Regions from separate parts of the Thermosediminibacter oceani DSM 16646 genome, predicted to be linked through region 2. Evidence: riboswitches for the same ligand, from Rfam matches in the RefSeq annotation. Region 2 holds a riboswitch; each other region holds the start of a gene.

Region 1 (4,373 bases), 190 kb from region 2:
CCGAGGCTCTTATTAATGCCGGGCTTTTCCGAGCGCCAGATCCTTGAACATTTTGAAGTCCTTTATAAAGGCTACGTGAACAAAGTGAACGAGATTCGTTCACTGCTTCCCTCGGCCGACCGCCAGGAGGCGAACGCCACTTACAGTGAGTTCAGGTGCCTGAAAAAAGGGGAAACTTACGCGATAGACGGTGTCATACTGCACGAGCTTTACTTCGATAATCTGGGAGGTCCCGGCGGAGTGCCCCGGGGAGACCTGATGAGGCGGCTGGAGAGGGATTTCGGATCGTATCAGAGTTGGCTGGAAGACTTCACGGCTACGGGGATCTCCGCCAGGGGCTGGGCGGTGCTGGTCTACGACCCGCGCGACGGCAGGCTTCACAATTACCTGCTGGACGCCCATGACCATGGCGTCGTTCAGAATACCGCGGCTATCCTTGTGCTCGACGTATACGAACACGCTTACTTTATAGATTACGGTACGAGAAAAGCCGACTACATCAGGGCGTTCATGCAGAACGTCGACTGGTCGGTAGCTGAGAGAAGATGGGATAGAATAAGGAGATTGTATGATGTGATGTAAAATTTTAGGCGTCAAGGGCGTGCCGGTTCTCTGTCCCTTGACGCTTTAGTATGAAGTTTGCAAACAGGAGCCCATTTGGGAATTTATGCACAAAAGCTCATTTTTAAAATTATTGAAATTAATGCTTTTGTATATTATAATATAGTTGGTAAAAGTGAGTATTTGAACATATTATTTCCATGGTATGCAACCCCTCGATTTTGAGGTTGCAGAAACTAAAATAATTTATTTAAAGGGGGTATTTCATGACTAAAAAATTATCTCTACTGGCCCTTTCTTTAATCGTTGCACTCACTCTTTCCGTCATTGCACCGGTTCAAAGCGCCATTTTTAAGGTAGATGCCGTTTCTGCGGCAACCAGTTCACAGAATACTTCAACGCAAAAACAAACAACAAAGACACCGGCAACGACTACCAAATCCACCAAAACGCAAACCGCCGTTAAAAAATCAACTCCTACCGTTACAAAAACTTCCAGCACAAGCGGTATTAAACGCTTACTTGCCTTGGGCTCCTATGGTCAGGATGTAAAACTCCTGCAAACCATGCTTAATCAGCGCGGCTACAAGCTCAAGGTAGATGGTATATTTGGCCCCAAAACTTTAGCGGCGGTAAAAGATTTCCAAAAGAAAAATGGCCTTAAGGTAGATGGAATAGTAGGCCCCAAAACTCTTGCAAAACTAATGCCGGCTCCGGCGAAAACAGCGGCTGCAAAGCCCGCACAAACTACAAAACAACCTACACAGCAGCAGGTATCACAAAGTGAAAAAGTCGTGGTAAAGATAGGAAAGGTTGACTATTCAGCTCATCCTTCCAAGAGCTTTACGGTTGCGATAGCTGCGGTTGCGGGTGACAAGATAGTTGCAGCGTATATTGATGACTACCAGTTCATGCCTAAAGATGTGGCAACGGGAGTTCCCAATTCCGATGGGGACTTAGGCAAAAATTATCCTGAAGGCTACGTATTGGCATCGAAGCTGACCAATGCGGCATACTACAGCAATAATATGAAGGAAAAAGCAGGTTCTACAGTTCCCATAGATAAGAACTTCGCAGCAATTGTAAATTACGTAAAAGGTAAGACCATCAGCGAATTAGAGGCAAAACTTGCACAAACAACCCCGGAAAATATGGTGGATGCGGTAACCGGTGCGACCTTGGCGGACACACACGGTTATGTATCGGCAATCGTGGCAGCTGCTAAGGCTGCTAAAAATGCTGATGCAAGCTATTCATTCCAAGTCGATGTGAAGGATTTAAGCAATATTAAAATTGGGAAAGTTGACTATTCAGCTCATCCTTCGAAGTGCTTTACACTTGCAGCAGCGGTTGTTGTAGGGAACAAGATAGTTGCAGCGTATATTGATGACTACCAGTTCATGCCTAAAGATGTGGCAACGGGAGTTCCCAATTCCGATGGGGACTTAGGCAAAAATTATCCTGAAGGCTACGTATTGGCATCGAAGCTGACCAATGCGGCATACTACAGCAATAATATGAAGGAAAAAGCAGGTTCTACAGTTCCCATAGATAAGAACTTCGCAGCAATTGTAAATTACGTAAAAGGTAAGACCATCAGCGAATTAGAGGCAAAACTTGCACAAACAACCCCGGAAAATATGGTGGATGCGGTAACCGGTGCGACCTTGGCGGACACACACGGTTATATATCGGCAATCGTGGCAGCTGCTAAGGCTGCTAAGTAATAATTCAAAGCAAGTAAAATAAAAAAGGTAAATTTTTAAAAGACGGTTAATAGGCCTTGAAAAGGATTAGTAGCCTATTAACCGTCTTTTTTATCTCGATTACCCGGAAACTCAGTTCAGGTTCAGTTCTTCTGCTCAAAAACTGCGGGGAGATAAATATTTATTGGTTAACCATTAAAACAGCAGGAAAATAAAGGAATTTGTAGTAATATATATTGTTATAATATTAAAAAAGAGGAAATAAGATAGACAGCGAAAAGGGCAAACTCACCGAAAGGTGGGGGCGCAAAGCCATAGGGTCTAAGGTGCTTTTGCACTATGACAGCCTGGTTGCCGCTGACCAAAACGATCTGGCTCGCTCTCTTTTTCGGTGGCGGGTCTTTTTTGTTTTCGGATATAGACTCGGAAAGGGGGGCACTTTTTTGGTATGGGGATGAAACCAAAGCTTAGGGAATTAATATATAGGGCAAAAGACGGCGATGAGGAGGCCCTTGTCCAGCTAGTTGAAAGGTTTGTGCCCATAGTTAAAAAATACACGCGCAGGGTGGGTAACGGAGAAATGTATTCCAACCTGGTGGAGTGGATTGTAAAGGCGGTAAAGCGCTACCAGCCCGATACCAGGTGGGGCAGGGAAGAACTGAATCGCTATCTGGCTTCTCTGAGGGAGAAAAACGATATAAAAAAGCAAGAATAATTTTACAGGGGGTTATAATACGACTTCATGTCTCCTCTTTTATATGGTAAGGGAATAAACCGGGGAGGTGAAGCTGTATGGTCAGTATCCCCAAATTCTACGAACTCGACCTCGACCCCGAAGACGCAAGGATTGCGGCCTGGTTTTTAAAGGGACTTAAGAGAGAAGCGAGAAGACTTTATTTGAAGCAGAAAAAACTGAAACAACACGAGCTCCTGATTTTAAACAACAGAGTGGACAGGGATAACGATGGCGAATCTCCGGAATTGATAGACACCCTGGCAGACGGGATCGATGTACTGTCACGGGTGGAAGACAGGATATTCGTCAGGGAAGCTCTGATGATGCTGACGGCAAGGCAGCAAAAAGTTATAATGGCGACGGTCTTTGAAGGTGCCACCGAGAAAGAAGTAGCCGAAAGGCTGGGGATATCCCAGCCGGCGGTAAATAAGATAAAGAACAGGGCTTTGAGTAAGTTGAAAAAATACCTGCGTGCAATCTGAAAGCCATAGCTCGCGCTATGGCTTTTTTTGCTATCCCTTGACAGCTCCGGCGGTGAGGCCCGAAATGATTCTCTTCTGAAATATTAGTACCATCACTATAAGCGGAACGGTTACTACCACCGATGCCGCCGCGATGTCCCCCCAGGGGAGTTCATGCTCGCCGGGGAACATGGCTATCCCTACCGGCACTGTACGCATTAGGTCCTTGGTGTTGAATACCAGGGCGAAGAGGAACTCGTTCCAGGCTGCTATGAAAGTTAGTATGGCCGTGGTGAACATCCCCGGTGCAGCAAGCGGAAAGATAATCTTCAGGAATGCCTGCATTGGTGTCGCTCCGTCTACCTTGGCCGATTCTTCCAGCTCGAAGGGTATCTCTCGGAAAAAGGACGTCAGGATCCAGAGGGATAACGGTATGGTAAAAGTGGTGTAAGTTAGAATAAGCCCAAGATGTGTGTTTAAAAGGTTTATCTTTTTCAAAAACAGGAAGAGCGGGCTTATTATGGATATGCCCGGGAACATGGATACCGACAGTACCAGGGCCAAAATAAGGGCCTTGCCCCTGAATTTGAGCCTGGCTATGGCGTAAGCGGCAAAAGAAGACACAAAAAGGCTCAAAAAGGTTGTGGCAGACGCCACTATCAGGCTGTTCTTCAGGTACACCAGGAAAGGCCTCTTCGTGAAAACAGAAAGGTAATACCCGGTAAAAATCCTGTCTGGTATCCATCTAGGGGGTATGCTGAAGAGCTGTTCCGGCGGCTTTATAGATGTCATAAACTGCCAGAGGAATGGAAACAGGATGTATAAAAGGAAAAGTATCACGAAGGTGCAAAACAGAATCTGATTCAGTAAGCTTTTATTTTCCATAAGCTCACCTCAAAATCGTGTTCT
Region 2 (4,373 bases):
CGCCGAGAAAAAGATACTTGACCAGGGCCGGCACCGGTCCATAACGATAAAACAGCGCGGCAAACACCGCGCCTGTCAACAATTCCACTACAGGATACCGCGGGGAAATTCGCGCCCCGCAGTAGCGGCACCTCCCCCGCAGGGCGAGGTAACTTGCCACCGGCACGAGATCGCACCAGGCCAGCACGTGCTCGCAGGCCGGACAACGGGATCGCCCCCAAACCACCGTCTCTCCCCGCGGCAGGCGGTAGATGACGACATTGAGGAAACTGCCGGTGAAAAGGCCGAGTAAGAAGAAAAACCCTACCATGAAAAACATAATTTTCACCTTTATAGACTTTCTTTCTATTTACTTAGTAATATTACAGGGTGCTATGTAGGTCCAATCGATTACCTCTTGTTTGCTGAAACATGATATACAGCAAGTTCCGGCAGTTGCTGCTTGGTGGGCACCATCAATGCCAGCATAACTTAATTTGAGATTAAAATATAATTGACTGCGAAGTTAATCTTTGGAAATTAAAATATATACTACATTGCTGGTTTGGCTGTCTTTCATAACCATATTTCCGCCCAGGTCAGCCCTTAATCTGTCGTAAAGATTGTCCGGAACATAATCAACTTCTAGATACCTAGCAGAATCTCCACTTCCCTGGCCATCCCAGTTTACCGCGCTATCATTTTTGTAAGTATACGTCCCGCCCCACGGGTTCTTGTTTGGCCAGCGATCCAGGTATGGCCCGTTCCATCCAGGATAACTATTATCATCAGGCTTATCAACAAGGTAAGAGTAATCATCACTTTGCGGCCATTTTCCAGTATCCGCATAAAAATTCAACACTGCCGTTTTAATCGACTTATAATCTGCCTCAGCCGCTACAACTTTGCTCCTCTCGATAGCATTGAAGGCATTTGGAAGAACTACGGCAGCCAGGATAGCAATGATGGCTATGACTACCAATAGCTCTACCAGGGTAAAGCCCCGCTGGTCTTTTACTTTTTTCCGAAAGCATTTCATCATAAGAAACAACGCCCCCCATCAATTTGTTTTATAAAATGGTTCAGATTACTTTACCGGTTTTCCGCCGATTTCAACCCCCCTTGCAAAATTATATATTATCCTATATTTCCTATATTCCCAAGTATCTGGAAGTAGGGCAGCAATATGGAAATCACAATAAATCCCACCGCACCGCCCAGCATGGCGATCAATAAAGGCTCTATCAGAGCAGACAGGCGGCTGACGGCTTCTTTCACTTCACGGTCGCACAATTCGCTGATTTTCGCCAGAAGGAAATCAAGGGCACCGGTTTCTTCGCCTACGGCGATCATTCCGATGATCATCGGAGGGAAAATACCGCTCTCCTTCAGCGGGTCCGCAATGCCCTTACCATCCCTGACACTTTCCTGTGCCCTAGCTATGGCTTCAGCTACTACCCGGTTTCCCACCGTTCGCCGTACTACATCCATAGCCTGGAGAATCGGAACCCCGCTTCTAAGGAGCGTGCCCAGGCTACGGCTGAAGCGGGAAAGGACCGCCTTCTTGTGGAGCGGGCCAAATACCGGCAGTTTCAGCAAAATACCGTCCAGGCGGTATCTGGCGTTATCTGTTTTGAGGACCCCGTAAGCCACATAAGCCAGAATACCTGCCGCAAAGATCAGGATAGGCCATCCCCGCCGGAGAGCTCTGCTTACGCCCATCACAATCCGGGTCGGGAGGGGCAATGGCACCCCCAAGGCGTTCAGCATGTTTTGAAAAGCCGGGAGAACGAAGACCAGCAAAACGATCAAAACCGCCAAAGCCACCGATACGACTAAAGCCGGATACGTAAGGGCGGACTTGACCTTCTCCTGAAGCTCATGCTCCCGTTCCAGGTGGGCAGCCAACTCCTCGAGGGCCTCATCGAGGGACCCTCCCAGCTCAGCCGCCTCTATTGCATGCACCATTATCGGAGGAAAAACCTGCAACCGGGCCAGCGCTTCGTGAAAAGTCTCACCTCCTTCAAGGCTTCTCACAATCTCTTCAATGTTCCTGCGCAATATTTTATTTTCAGCCTGCATGGCCAGGATTTGGAGAGCCGGGACGATCGGAAGTCCCGCTCCGAGCATGGTGGCCAGTTGCCGGCAGAAAACCGCAAGATCCTGTTTTCCAACGCGGCGTAAAAGTCGTCCTGAATTTATCGCAAACCGTTCCCGCCCGGGGCGAACTTCCACGATAAATAAACCCTTATCCCTTAAAAGCCGGACGACAGCCGCCTCATTTTCCGCTTCTACAGTACCGACCACCGGTTGACCAAAAGCGTCGCGCGCACGATAACTGTAAATCGCCATATCTCCACCTACACTGTCCCAAAAAGACGCACCGGGCTGCTTTGGAAGAACGATTCATACCGTCCCCCGGCAGCCCGGCGGCCGATAGGCTTTATTACCCTTAGGCCCGTAGCTTTGCGCCCCCGGCTTTCACCGGGTTTGCCCTTTACAGGGATTTTTATAAATTTAATTCGGCAAAATTATCCAAAATCCTTCTTCAATTGATATAAATCCGGGTGAATTAATCCCTTTTCACGCAATTGCCTGAGCGACATTTCCATGGTCTGCATTCCGAATCGGCCGCCCGTCTGCATCAAAGAAACGATCTGGTGGGTTTTCCCTTCCCTTATAAGATTGCGCACAGCAGGGGTAGCAATCAAAACTTCCACAGCCACCACCCGTCCTTTGCCGTCAGCCCGGGGCAGCAGTTGCTGGGTAATGACTCCGGCCAGAGTATCCGAAAGCTGGATTCTGATCTGGTTCTGCTGGTGCGGAGGAAAAACGTCTATAATCCGGTCAATGCTCTGGACAGCACTGCCGGTATGAAGGGTAGCCAGCACCAGGTGCCCGGTTTCCGCCGCAGTAATTGCCGTGGCTACCGTCTCCAGGTCCCGCATCTCGCCCACCAGAATAACGTCGGGGTCCTGGCGCAGGGCAGCCCTTAAAGCGCTCGCAAAGGAAGGAGAGTCACTTCCGATTTCCCGCTGGTTCACGATACTCCTTTTATGCGTATGCAGGTACTCTATGGGGTCCTCCAGCGTAATTATGTGACAGCTGCGCCGCTCGTTAATCCGGTCGATCATGGCCGCCAGAGTCGTGGTCTTACCGCTGCCGGTAGGCCCGGTAACCAGGACCAGGCCGTGGGGCTGATCGGCCAGCTCGCCTACCACCGGGGGTAGCCCCAACTCGTCAAGGCTGTGAATAACATCGCCAACCAGGCGTAAGGCAGCCCCTATACTTCCGCGCTGGTGAAAAATATTTACCCGAAAACGCCCCAATCCCGCTGCCGAGTAGGCCAGGTCCAGTTCCTTTCGCTCAATAAATTCTTCCCACCGTTCACCCAAAATCTCCCTTGCCAGTGCTTCAGTATCAGAAGCAGTCAAAGGAGGCCACTGCCCCTGAGGTTCGAGCCGTCCGTGATGCCGGAAGACCGGCGGTAAACCCACCGTCAGATGTATATCCGATGCCCCTTTTTTTATGGCTTCTCCCAGTATTTCCCGCAAATGCATCAAAACTATCACCTGACCTCTGCGCTAAAATTCGCCCATGGACACGCGAATCACTTCTTCCACTGTGGTTAATCCCTGGCCGGCCTTTAAAAGTCCGTCTTCCCGCAAGGTAACCATTCCGCCGGCGACGGCAGCCTTTTTTATTTCCGTAACGGGTGCTTTGGCAGCCACGAGAGAGCGAATTTCATCGGTCATCACCAGGATTTCCTGGATAGCAGTCCTGCCCTGGTATCCTGTGTAATTGCACTGCCGGCAGCCGCGGCCCCGGTAAAACTTTTTGTCTATGTTTTCCCCGAGGAAGGCGTAGGCCGCATCGCCGGGCGCCGGTTCGTAGGGCTCGCGGCACTGCGGGCAGATGAGGCGGACAAGACGCTGGGCCACCACACCGATCAGGGAAGAATTTACGAGAAACGGCTCCACACCCATGTCCAGCAGCCTTGTCACCGCCCCGGCCGCGTCGTTGGTGTGCAGCGTGCTGAAAACGAGGTGGCCCGTTGTAGCCGCCCGGACGGCTATATCAGCCGTCTCCCTGTCGCGAATCTCCCCTACCATTATAATATCCGGGTCCTGGCGCAAAATAGCCCTCAAGCCCGCTGCAAAATCCAGGCCTACTTTGGGGTTTACCTGCACCTGATTGATGCCGGGCAAAAGGTATTCTACAGGATCTTCTATGGTGATTATATTTTTTTCCGGGGAACTCAGGGCGTTTAAAGTGGCGTAGAGGGTGGTGGTCTTGCCGCTGCCGGTGGGACCGGTGATCAAAATCATTCCGTAAGTGCTGCGTATCAAACTTTCATACTGCTCCTTGGTAGCGGGCGAAAAGCCCAGCTTATC
Region 3 (4,373 bases), 330 kb from region 2:
TCAAGGTGGGACCGAGCTTTTTCAAGGTCTATCATACTGTGCCCACCTCCAGGAGGCTTTCGTAAACCCCCAGAGAACGCTTCTCAACTTCCAGGGAAGATAACTTGATAGCCCTCGGTCTAGGATAGAACATGCCTTCGGCTTCTTTTAGACCCTTATACTGACCTTTGAGGAAAACGATGGTCCTTGAGCGATAATGTTTTTCGTGGGTTGCTATCACCTTCCCATCATAGAGGATTTCGATTTTGCCGTTTTTGTCCCTTACAACCACCTCTTTTCCGCTATATTGCCAGGGAACGCCGTATCTTACGCCGTTAAAGCTCAAGAGGCCGTCTTTGTGGACTTTCCTTACTTCTTCAAGGAATTTTTGGTATCTGTCAGAGGCAGGGAGTGGTTTGAGGTTTTCTTCCTTCAGGCGGTCAATAGGCTTTTCCCCGGTGGTGCCGTGAATCCTCCTGTTTTTCTTTTCGCACCACACTATTGCCTGGTGGTTTAAGTCACCGTAGTTTATGAACTTCCTACCCGGCAGGAAGTTGCTTTTGACAAAGTCTATTCCGCTTTCTACTTTGCCTTTGGTCTGTGGACGTCGTGCTCTGCACACTTTAGGGGTAAATCCAAGGGTTACAGCCAGGTCTTCAAAGATGGAGTTCCATATGGGCTTTCTGTTTTCTCCGGTGCCAAGTATTACGGTCTTCATTCTGTCGGTAAGGACTATGTCGGTCACTCCGCCGAAGTATTCAAACCCGCGGATCAGGCAGCGGATGAAGGTATGTATGTCGCAGCGGTTTGTGAATTCTACGTATATGGCTCTGGAGTAACCCAGTACCATGACGAAGACGTAAAGCTTACGTATTTCGCCGGTTTCCTCGTCAATGTAGGTGTATTCGCCCCAGTCGACCTGGGCCTGCTGGCCGGGCTTGGTTTCGTAGCGGCATACGGCAGGAACCTGTTTTGGGGGTCTAAATTGTCTTACATAGTCCCTTAAGATAGTGCGGCCGCCGGTATAGCCTTCTTCTTTGATTCTTTCGTAGATAACTTCGCAATTGAATATACCAAGATTTATGAGCTCTTGAATGGTATCTTTGTATGGATCGAGCTTTGATCCTCTTTTGGGATGCGGCTTCCTTTCGGGAATGCCCTCTGCCCTTAAGTATTTTCTTACCGTATTCCTTGAACGGCCTGTTTCTCGTGCAATTGCACGGATGCTCTTGCCCATTGCTCTTAATTCGTGTAACATGATAATAGATCCACTCCCTAGCACTTATTTCCCTCCGATCTTTTGGCTGGTATCAGAGGGATATTTCGCCAGGGGGTGGGTCAATTCCTTTTCGTTGCTCCTGGGTCAATTATACACCGGCGGTGACATCAACCACCTCCTTATGTTTGTCCCTTGTTATTTAAAGAGTAAATAAGAGGGTATTTTAATACCCCCCTATTAAAAAATTTTTAATCCTTCCCATTCGGGATACGATTAATTTCTTTTTTATGTCCTTTTTCGGGAATAATTTGGGATTAAATATTTACGTATTCGGCTATATCGGCAGGAAAATTAAGGAATATGGAAATATAAATTTTAAAATTATCAATTAAAGAGAAATAATACACAGAGAAAAGGGTAAACTCAATGAAAGGTAGGGGTGCAAAAGCCATAGGGTCTAAGGTGCATTTACATTATAACAGCATGGCTGCCGCTGAATAAAAAGATCTGGCTAGCTTTCTTTTTCGGCGGCGATTCTTTTTTGGTTTCAATGTTGTTTATTGCATAATTAAAATGGACAGAGTTGCAAAATAAAATCCCCACTTTTGCAACTCAAAAATCCCCAAATTTGCAAAGGTCATTGCAGGCACCCCTAAAAACCTTTACCCTTGTAGTTAGGGAAATCTTAACTGCAAGGGAGGATTGGAGGATGCTCACAATGACCCATATTGATAATATCAGAAAAGCGTTCTTTATGAAAGGGCAAAATATCAGCGAGATAGCCCGGGAATTCCAAAAAGACCGAAAAACTATACGCAAGTATATTTATCAAGAAGACTGGAACACCAGGGTTAAAGTTGAAGAAGTTAAACATACCTTCCCAAAACTCGACCCTTTCAAGGCGGATATAGATCAGTGGCTTGAAGAAGATAAAAAAGCTCGCAAAAAGCAGAGGCATACCGCCAAAAGGATTTATGACAGGCTCTGTGAAAAATACCAAGATAAGTTTAACTGTTCTTACCGCACCGTAGCAGGCTACGTAGCCATGAGAAAAAAAGAATTGTACCAGGACAACTCATGTCGTCTGCCGCTGGAACATATCCCGGGTGAAGCGCAGGTGGATTTCGGTGAGGCAGACTTTTACGAAAACGGGACGCTGCATCACGGATTTTATCTGAACCTGTCGTTTCCCTACAGTAACGTAGGATATACCCAGCTTTTCAAGGGAGAAAACCAGGAATGCCTGTTTCAGGGACTTAAGGACATATTTGAACACTTGGGGGGAGTACCCCGTAAGCTATGGTTTGATAACGCCAGCACTATCGTGAAACTCTCGAAAAATGGAGAGCGCAAACTAACCGACGCCTTCCTGAGGTTCAAGCAGCACTATGGTTTTGAAGCGGTATTCTGTAACCCTGCTTCCGGCCATGAAAAGGGTAATGTGGAAAACAAGGTGGGATACCACCGGCGCAACTTCCTTGTCCCGGTCCCCAGGTTTGAAAAGCTGGAGGATTTTAACCGCGAACTTTTACGATTGTGCGACCGGGACATGCACCGCGAACACTACCGGAAGGAGGCATCCATAGCCGAACTTTTTAATGAAGACCGTAAGGCTCTGCTTGAGCTGCCTACCGTTCCTTACGAGGTAGCCGGTTACATAACAGTCAAAACCAACGCCTACGCCAAATTCAGCTTGAACGGTGGAAAGCACCTATACTCTACCGCCCCCAAATACGCCAACAGCCGGGTGCTTGTAAAGATAACAGCCCATGAGGTCATACCGCTGGATGAGAGCCACCGGGAAATCGTGCGCCACCGGCGGCTTTACGGGGACAACAAGCAAGAAAGCATGGACTGGCTGCCATATCTTACCCAGCTTTCCCGCTGTCCGGGAGCCCTTAAGTATTCGGGAATATACAGCATGCTGCCGGACCCACTCCGGGAATACCTCGACGGCTTAAGCAAAAGTGAGCGCGGCAAAGCGCTCAAGGCTTTGGCTGTGCTTTGTACCAAAAGCAGTTTTGAACAGGCTGTGAACGCTGTAGCCGAGGCTCTCCTTTACGGAGTGCAGGATTTAGACAGCCTCGTAGCCATCCATAACAGGATAACGGGTATAACCCCGCAGTTGGAGCCGGTAAAGATTCCGGAAGGGGTTCCTGAACTCACTGCATTCCGCTTCAATGCAGAAGACTATGACAAAGCCTTTCTGAAAGGCGGTGCCAATTTATGCTGAAGGACGAAATCGCCGCCTGCTGTAAAGCATTAAAACTCAGCCGCAATCTAGTGGAAAACTGCGACAAGATCGAGGCTCAAAGCCATGAAGAATACCTGCTGAAGCTGCTAAGATTAGAACTGGAGCACAGAGACGCAAGCCGAAAGGACAGGCTTTTGAAAAATGCGGGCTTTTACACGATAAAGACCTTTGCCGGCTACATATTCGATGAAATCAAACTCCCGCAGGGGCTTACACCGCAGGACCTAAAAGATTGCAAATTTCTCGAAGAAAAGAAAAACCTGATCCTTTACGGCAACGTGGGAACCGGCAAAACCCATCTTGCCACCGCCATCGGTGTGGAGGCCTGTAAAAAAGGCTACAACGTAAAGTTTTTCCGCACTGCAGCGCTGGTAAACCGGCTGGTGGAAGCCCGGAAGGGAGGTGAACTTTCCGGGTTACTGAAACAGCTTTCCAAACCAGATCTTCTGATCTGCGACGAATGGGGCTATGTTCCTTTGGACCGCGAAGGAGCGCAGCTACTTTTTCAGGTGATTTCGGACTGCTATGAACGTCGCAGTGTAGTAATTACCACTAACCTGGAATTCAGCCGCTGGGCGAGCATTTTCTACGATGAGCAGATGACAGCAGCAATGATTGACCGGCTAATACACCACAGTTACCTATTGATCTTTGATGGTCAAAGCTACCGGATGAGGCAATCACTCATGAGGCAATTAAGTTAACATAAAAATTCCCCACCGGTGCCTGGGGAAAAACCTTTGCAAAAATGGGGAATTTCCTCTTGCAAAAAACATTTCAATGTAAATTTGAAGGAAGCAAATGAACTTTTTAATAAACTGCAGCAGATAAAGACAAAAGGAAAAGGAGATAAAAGTATATAAATCTGGGCTAAATAATTACAGTGAAAGGGTAAAGCCCAGAATTTTTTTGCAAAATTTG
Region 4 (4,373 bases), 280 kb from region 2:
CAGCTCCTGGGCTTTTCTCAGGATATCGCTCTTGGTGTATTTCGGCATTAAAGCTCCTCCTCCGCGTTCTTTATTTTACTGAAATAGTACCACAGCCGGAATGTCCATGTCAAATGTTTGTAAGGTTTTTCGTATTTATCCAAAAAAACCTTACATGACCGTTGACTGTTGTATTAGTTTTTGTTAGAATAACGTTAAAAATGGGGAGGTAAAATCCATGGCTTCTGCGGAAAAGGGACTTTACCCGATAGGCACCGTTGAGAAAAAGACGGGGCTCTCCGCCAGGCAGATCAGGTACTACGAGAGCATGGGGCTCGTCAATCCGGTTCGCACCAGCGGCGGGCAGAGGCGTTACACGGAAAACGATGTAATAAGGCTCATCCGGATAAAGCAGATGAAGGACAGCGGTTTTGACCTCAAAACCATAAAGGAGAAAATCCTGGTCTTCGAGCAGAAGCTGGAGGAAATTTCCCTTTCCGACATTAATCCCGCCCAAGTGAAGCTCTCTTCACTTTACCCAGTTTCCAACAGGGCAGTGTTGATGAAGCTGCTGGAAGAAAAATAAAATCCTTGCTTTTTTTGCAAGGATTTAATAAACCTTATGACCTGCCAGATAAGGGTGAAGGTTAGACTTTGCCTTTTCTACGTGTCTTATCATGGCTTTTTCCGCCGCATTGGGGTCTCGCACCGCCAAAGCGTTGTAAATTTCTTTATGCTCTTCCAGCGAAATCGGCGCCCTGCCGCTGCTTTTGATGGATACCAGCCGGGCTCTTTGGATAAAATGGTGAAAATTGGTGAGAACCGATTCCAGGGGCCTGCTCTTGCACGCTCTAAAGATGATGTCGTGGAACCGGGTATCCAGTTCCGAAACTTTATCTATTTCTCCTTTTCCCGTGTAAAATTCCATAAGGTCAAGCACGTCCTTAAGTTCTTTGAGCTGCTCCGGGGTTATCTTTTCAGCGGCCCACCGGGCAGCCAGTCCCTCGATCATTTTTCTAATAGTGTATATGTCTTCCACGTCCTGTTCGGTAATACCCTCAACTATTACCCCCTTGTTAGGGATGCTCGATACCAGCCCTTCCAGCTCCAGCTGCCTTATAGCCTCCCTCACCGGCGTGCGGCTCACGCCCAGTTCCCTAGCTATCTTCAACTCTATAAGGCTTTCACCGGGCTTATACACACCGTTGAGAATGGCGTTTTTCAGGTGCTGGTATATTTTGTTTCGGAGGGAAGACCCCCCTTCCTGGGTTTGGCTGAACATAAAATTTGCCCTCCTCGCTCCACGCCTTCTATGTTTATTTTACTATAGGTTTTTTGATTTTGAAAGCAGGGATTTTCCAGGGCCCAAAATGGTATAATTATAAAGGCATGTGCTGGCGGTCGTGCCGGCACATAAACATCCCATGAACATATCTATAAGGAGGATACGACATGAAATCCTATATATTTGCTCTACTCACGGCTTTATTCTGGGGAGCCGCACCAATTCTGGGCAAAATGGGTCTTGCAAAGCTGCCGCCCTTCCTGGCCCTGTCGCTGCGTTCCTTTACGATAAGCGCCGTCCTGCTCGCTACCGGTTTGCTTTCGGGCAGTTTTAAAAACCTCTCAATAGAAACTAGATCCTTCCTCTTTATCGCCGGGGAGGGTTTAATGGCATCATTGCTCGGACAGCTGGCCTATTATTACGCCCTCAAGTACAGCGAAGCTTCAAAGGTCGTCCCCATAAGTTCTGCTTTTCCGCTGGTCACGGTTGCTCTGGCCTTTCTCTTCCTGCGCGAGAGCCTGACGCTTAAAAAATTTTTCGGCACCCTGCTGGTCATTCTGGGAATTATATTGATAAGGGGTTAGTCCTCATCCCTCATCCTGACAGCCAGTATCTCCCCAAAATACAGGACGTGATAATCCCCGGTGCCGTAGTATAATGCCTTTACCTCGGCCGGAATCTGCTCGGGGTGAAGGGGAGATTTGTAAATGATGCCGCATTCAAAGTGTATATCGCACCCGTCTATTACCGGGGTGTCCACCGTCTTGCCCGGCAGGAGTGAAAGGCCGCATTCCTTGAACTTGTCTACGTCTCTTCCCGATTTGGTGCCGCATATTTTCAGTGCGTCCTTCATCCGATCGTTCAGGGGAAAACTGACGGTGAAACTCGAGGCCTTTTCTATTAGGTCGAAGGTATATCTGGAAGGCCTGACCATTGCCATGAAAACCGGCCTGTGCCACACGTAGCCAAGGGTCCCCCAGGCAATCGTCATTGTGTTTATCGTGTCGCCGCTTTTTACGGTCAAAAAAGCGCCCTTTTTCAGCTGTTCCAGGACTTTTTCGGCTACTTCTTCGATACGAACGTCTTTATACACAGCTCATTCCCTCCAGTAAATTCAAGTTTTGATTTAATAACGCCCCCGCAAAAGCTTAATGCGGGCTTTCTATATAGATTGTAGCATTTTTTTGAAAATAATACAAATAATACGTTGCGGTTTACGGTGTTACTGTTTTAAGTTATCACATAGCCGATCTTTGTCATCGGGCATATAAAAACCCGACTGGAAATCATGTCGGGTCGGCCCATATATTGAATTTCCCTCGAAAGACAAAAAATCCCCGAGCTGCCGAAGGGGGATGTGGATTTGCTTTAAAAGCACCATCGGCAGCCCGGCTACCATAGCATTAAAAGCTTTATATCCGCAGCTTGGCACTCCAGCTTTTCGGCTGGTTTGCACTTTGGTATACTTGTTCATTTCAGGTTAATTATCCCATATATTTTATATTTTGTCAATAATGAATTGTTCAACCAAAAAGCCTTTAGCACCTTTCTGATCACTTGTTAAGGGCTTACGGCCCTTATGCCCACCTTAACATCGTATAGCGCAGCGCACGCCCCCATTTCGGTGGTGCGGGAAGGTATGAGGAAATTGGGACATGCACCGCTTTCCACGTTCCAGCCCGACTCCAGACTGACGGTGTCCTTTCTCATGCCGCGTTCGAAATACACCCTGGCTCTTATGCTACCCATGTCGTTGTAAATTTCTACTTCCTGCCCTTCTTTTAATCCCAGCCGGATCCCCTCTTCGGCACTGATATACACTTTTGGAAAGGGATTTAATTTTCTAATATATTCGGCCACTTGGAATTGAGAGTGTATACGGTACCGGGAATGGGGGGTTATGAAGTGGTACGGGTAGCCGTCGTCCTCGCAAGCAGGAGCCACGTAGGTGGCCGTGGGAGGCTGGCCTTCGGCCAGGGCTTTTTCTGAATAAAATTCGAATTTGCCCGACGGCGTGCGGAATTTTTTATCCTGCCAGGCCACATCCGGCACGAAGGAGTTTTTTATATGCCCCTTTTCTCTTAGAACGGAAAGGTCCACCCCGAATTTTCCAAAAGCCCCGGTGGCGTATTCCAAAAATTCCTCCCGGCTCTTCCAGGGGAAATCCTCAAGTCCGATTCTCCTTGCAAGCTCAATGAAGATCTCCTCGTCGGGCCTTGCCTCCCCGACGGGCTCGATGACTTTGGGGCAGTAAAAAATCCAGGGGCTCCAGGAGCTTACCTTGACGTTTTCCTCCTCGAAAAAGGTGGTGCACGGCAGCACCACGTCGGCCTCTTTTGCCGTGTCTGTCATGAACATGTCTATAACGACAACGGTTTCGATATTGTTCAGGGCCTTTCTCGTCATGGCCGTGTCCGGCACGTTTACGACGGGGTTTGCGTTTGTTATGAACGCTATTTTAACGGGCGGGTCCTGGGCCTTCAAAATTCCGCGGGCCATGCTGGACAGGTCCATGAGCCGCCCGGTCCCGACCGGTGCCGCTCCCTTCACGAAACTTCCTACGTACCAGTATGTATCGATACAGTAGGATACCCCGGCCCCCGGCTTTCCGATGTTGCCCGTAACTGCCGCCAGGGCGTCGACAGCTCTTACGGCGTTGCCGCCTCCCCTGTACCTCTGCAGTCCAAATCCGAGCAGGGTGGTGACGGGGGTATTTTCCGCGTAGAAAAGAGCAAGGCGCACTATATCATCAACATCCACCCCGGTGATCTCCGAAACCCTCCCGAGCGGGTAGTTTTCCAGGGTCCTCCGGAATTCTTCAAACCCATAAGTGTATTTTTCTATGAATTCGCGGTCGATTTTACCCCATTCTACGAGGTACCGGCACGCCCCCAGGGCCAGGGCTGCATCGGTACCCGGCTTCGGACTTATCACCAGTTCGGCCATGCCCTCCATTCCGGTGGTGAGCGGGTTTACTACGGCGATCTTCCCTCCCCTTTCCCTGCACTCCAAAATAAAGGGCATGGAGTGGACATTCGTTGATTTCACGTTTCTGCCCCAGAGGACGCAGCCTCTGGCGTTGGGCAGGTCTTCTATGCTGTTTTGTAAA

The links. A riboswitch is a leader RNA that binds a small molecule or an ion and turns the genes downstream of it on or off. The one in region 2 is predicted to bind cyclic di-GMP.
Region 1: it holds a riboswitch for cyclic di-GMP, as region 2 does, so the genes downstream of both, TOCE_RS08770 (helix-turn-helix domain-containing protein) here and TOCE_RS09700 (type II secretion system F family protein) in region 2, are expected to answer to the same signal.
Region 3: it holds a riboswitch for cyclic di-GMP, as region 2 does, so the genes downstream of both, istA (IS21 family transposase) here and TOCE_RS09700 (type II secretion system F family protein) in region 2, are expected to answer to the same signal.
Region 4: it holds a riboswitch for cyclic di-GMP, as region 2 does, so the genes downstream of both, TOCE_RS11160 (flavin reductase family protein) here and TOCE_RS09700 (type II secretion system F family protein) in region 2, are expected to answer to the same signal.

The regions. Positions count from the first base shown of each region.
Region 1 covers NC_014377.1:1,747,144-1,751,516, reverse strand. The annotation lists gene TOCE_RS08780 (superoxide dismutase) at 1-582, shown strand, start outside; gene TOCE_RS12795 (peptidoglycan-binding domain-containing protein) at 828-2,288, shown strand; cyclic di-GMP riboswitch class I at 2,539-2,626, shown strand; gene TOCE_RS08770 (helix-turn-helix domain-containing protein) at 2,716-2,982, shown strand; gene TOCE_RS08765 (sigma-70 family RNA polymerase sigma factor) at 3,060-3,485, shown strand; gene TOCE_RS08760 (carbohydrate ABC transporter permease) at 3,516-4,349, opposite strand; gene TOCE_RS08755 (carbohydrate ABC transporter permease) at 4,354-4,373, opposite strand, start outside.
Region 2 covers NC_014377.1:1,933,440-1,937,812, forward strand. The annotation lists gene TOCE_RS09690 (prepilin peptidase) at 1-319, opposite strand, end outside; gene TOCE_RS09695 (type II secretion system protein GspG) at 506-1,021, opposite strand; gene TOCE_RS09700 (type II secretion system F family protein) at 1,117-2,331, opposite strand; cyclic di-GMP riboswitch class I at 2,397-2,484, opposite strand; gene TOCE_RS09705 (type IV pilus twitching motility protein PilT) at 2,511-3,539, opposite strand; gene TOCE_RS09710 (GspE/PulE family protein) at 3,564-4,373, opposite strand, start outside.
Region 3 covers NC_014377.1:1,603,985-1,608,357, reverse strand. The annotation lists gene istB (IS21-like element helper ATPase IstB) at 1-35, opposite strand, end outside; gene istA (IS21 family transposase) at 32-1,261, opposite strand; cyclic di-GMP riboswitch class I at 1,605-1,693, shown strand; gene istA (IS21 family transposase) at 1,917-3,431, shown strand; gene istB (IS21-like element helper ATPase IstB) at 3,425-4,156, shown strand.
Region 4 covers NC_014377.1:2,213,560-2,217,932, forward strand. The annotation lists gene glnA (type I glutamate--ammonia ligase) at 1-48, opposite strand, end outside; gene TOCE_RS11145 (MerR family transcriptional regulator) at 218-565, shown strand; gene TOCE_RS11150 (GntR family transcriptional regulator) at 590-1,261, opposite strand; gene TOCE_RS11155 (EamA family transporter) at 1,432-1,848, shown strand; gene TOCE_RS11160 (flavin reductase family protein) at 1,845-2,357, opposite strand; cyclic di-GMP riboswitch class I at 2,644-2,729, opposite strand; gene TOCE_RS11170 (molybdopterin-containing oxidoreductase family protein) at 2,825-4,373, opposite strand, start outside.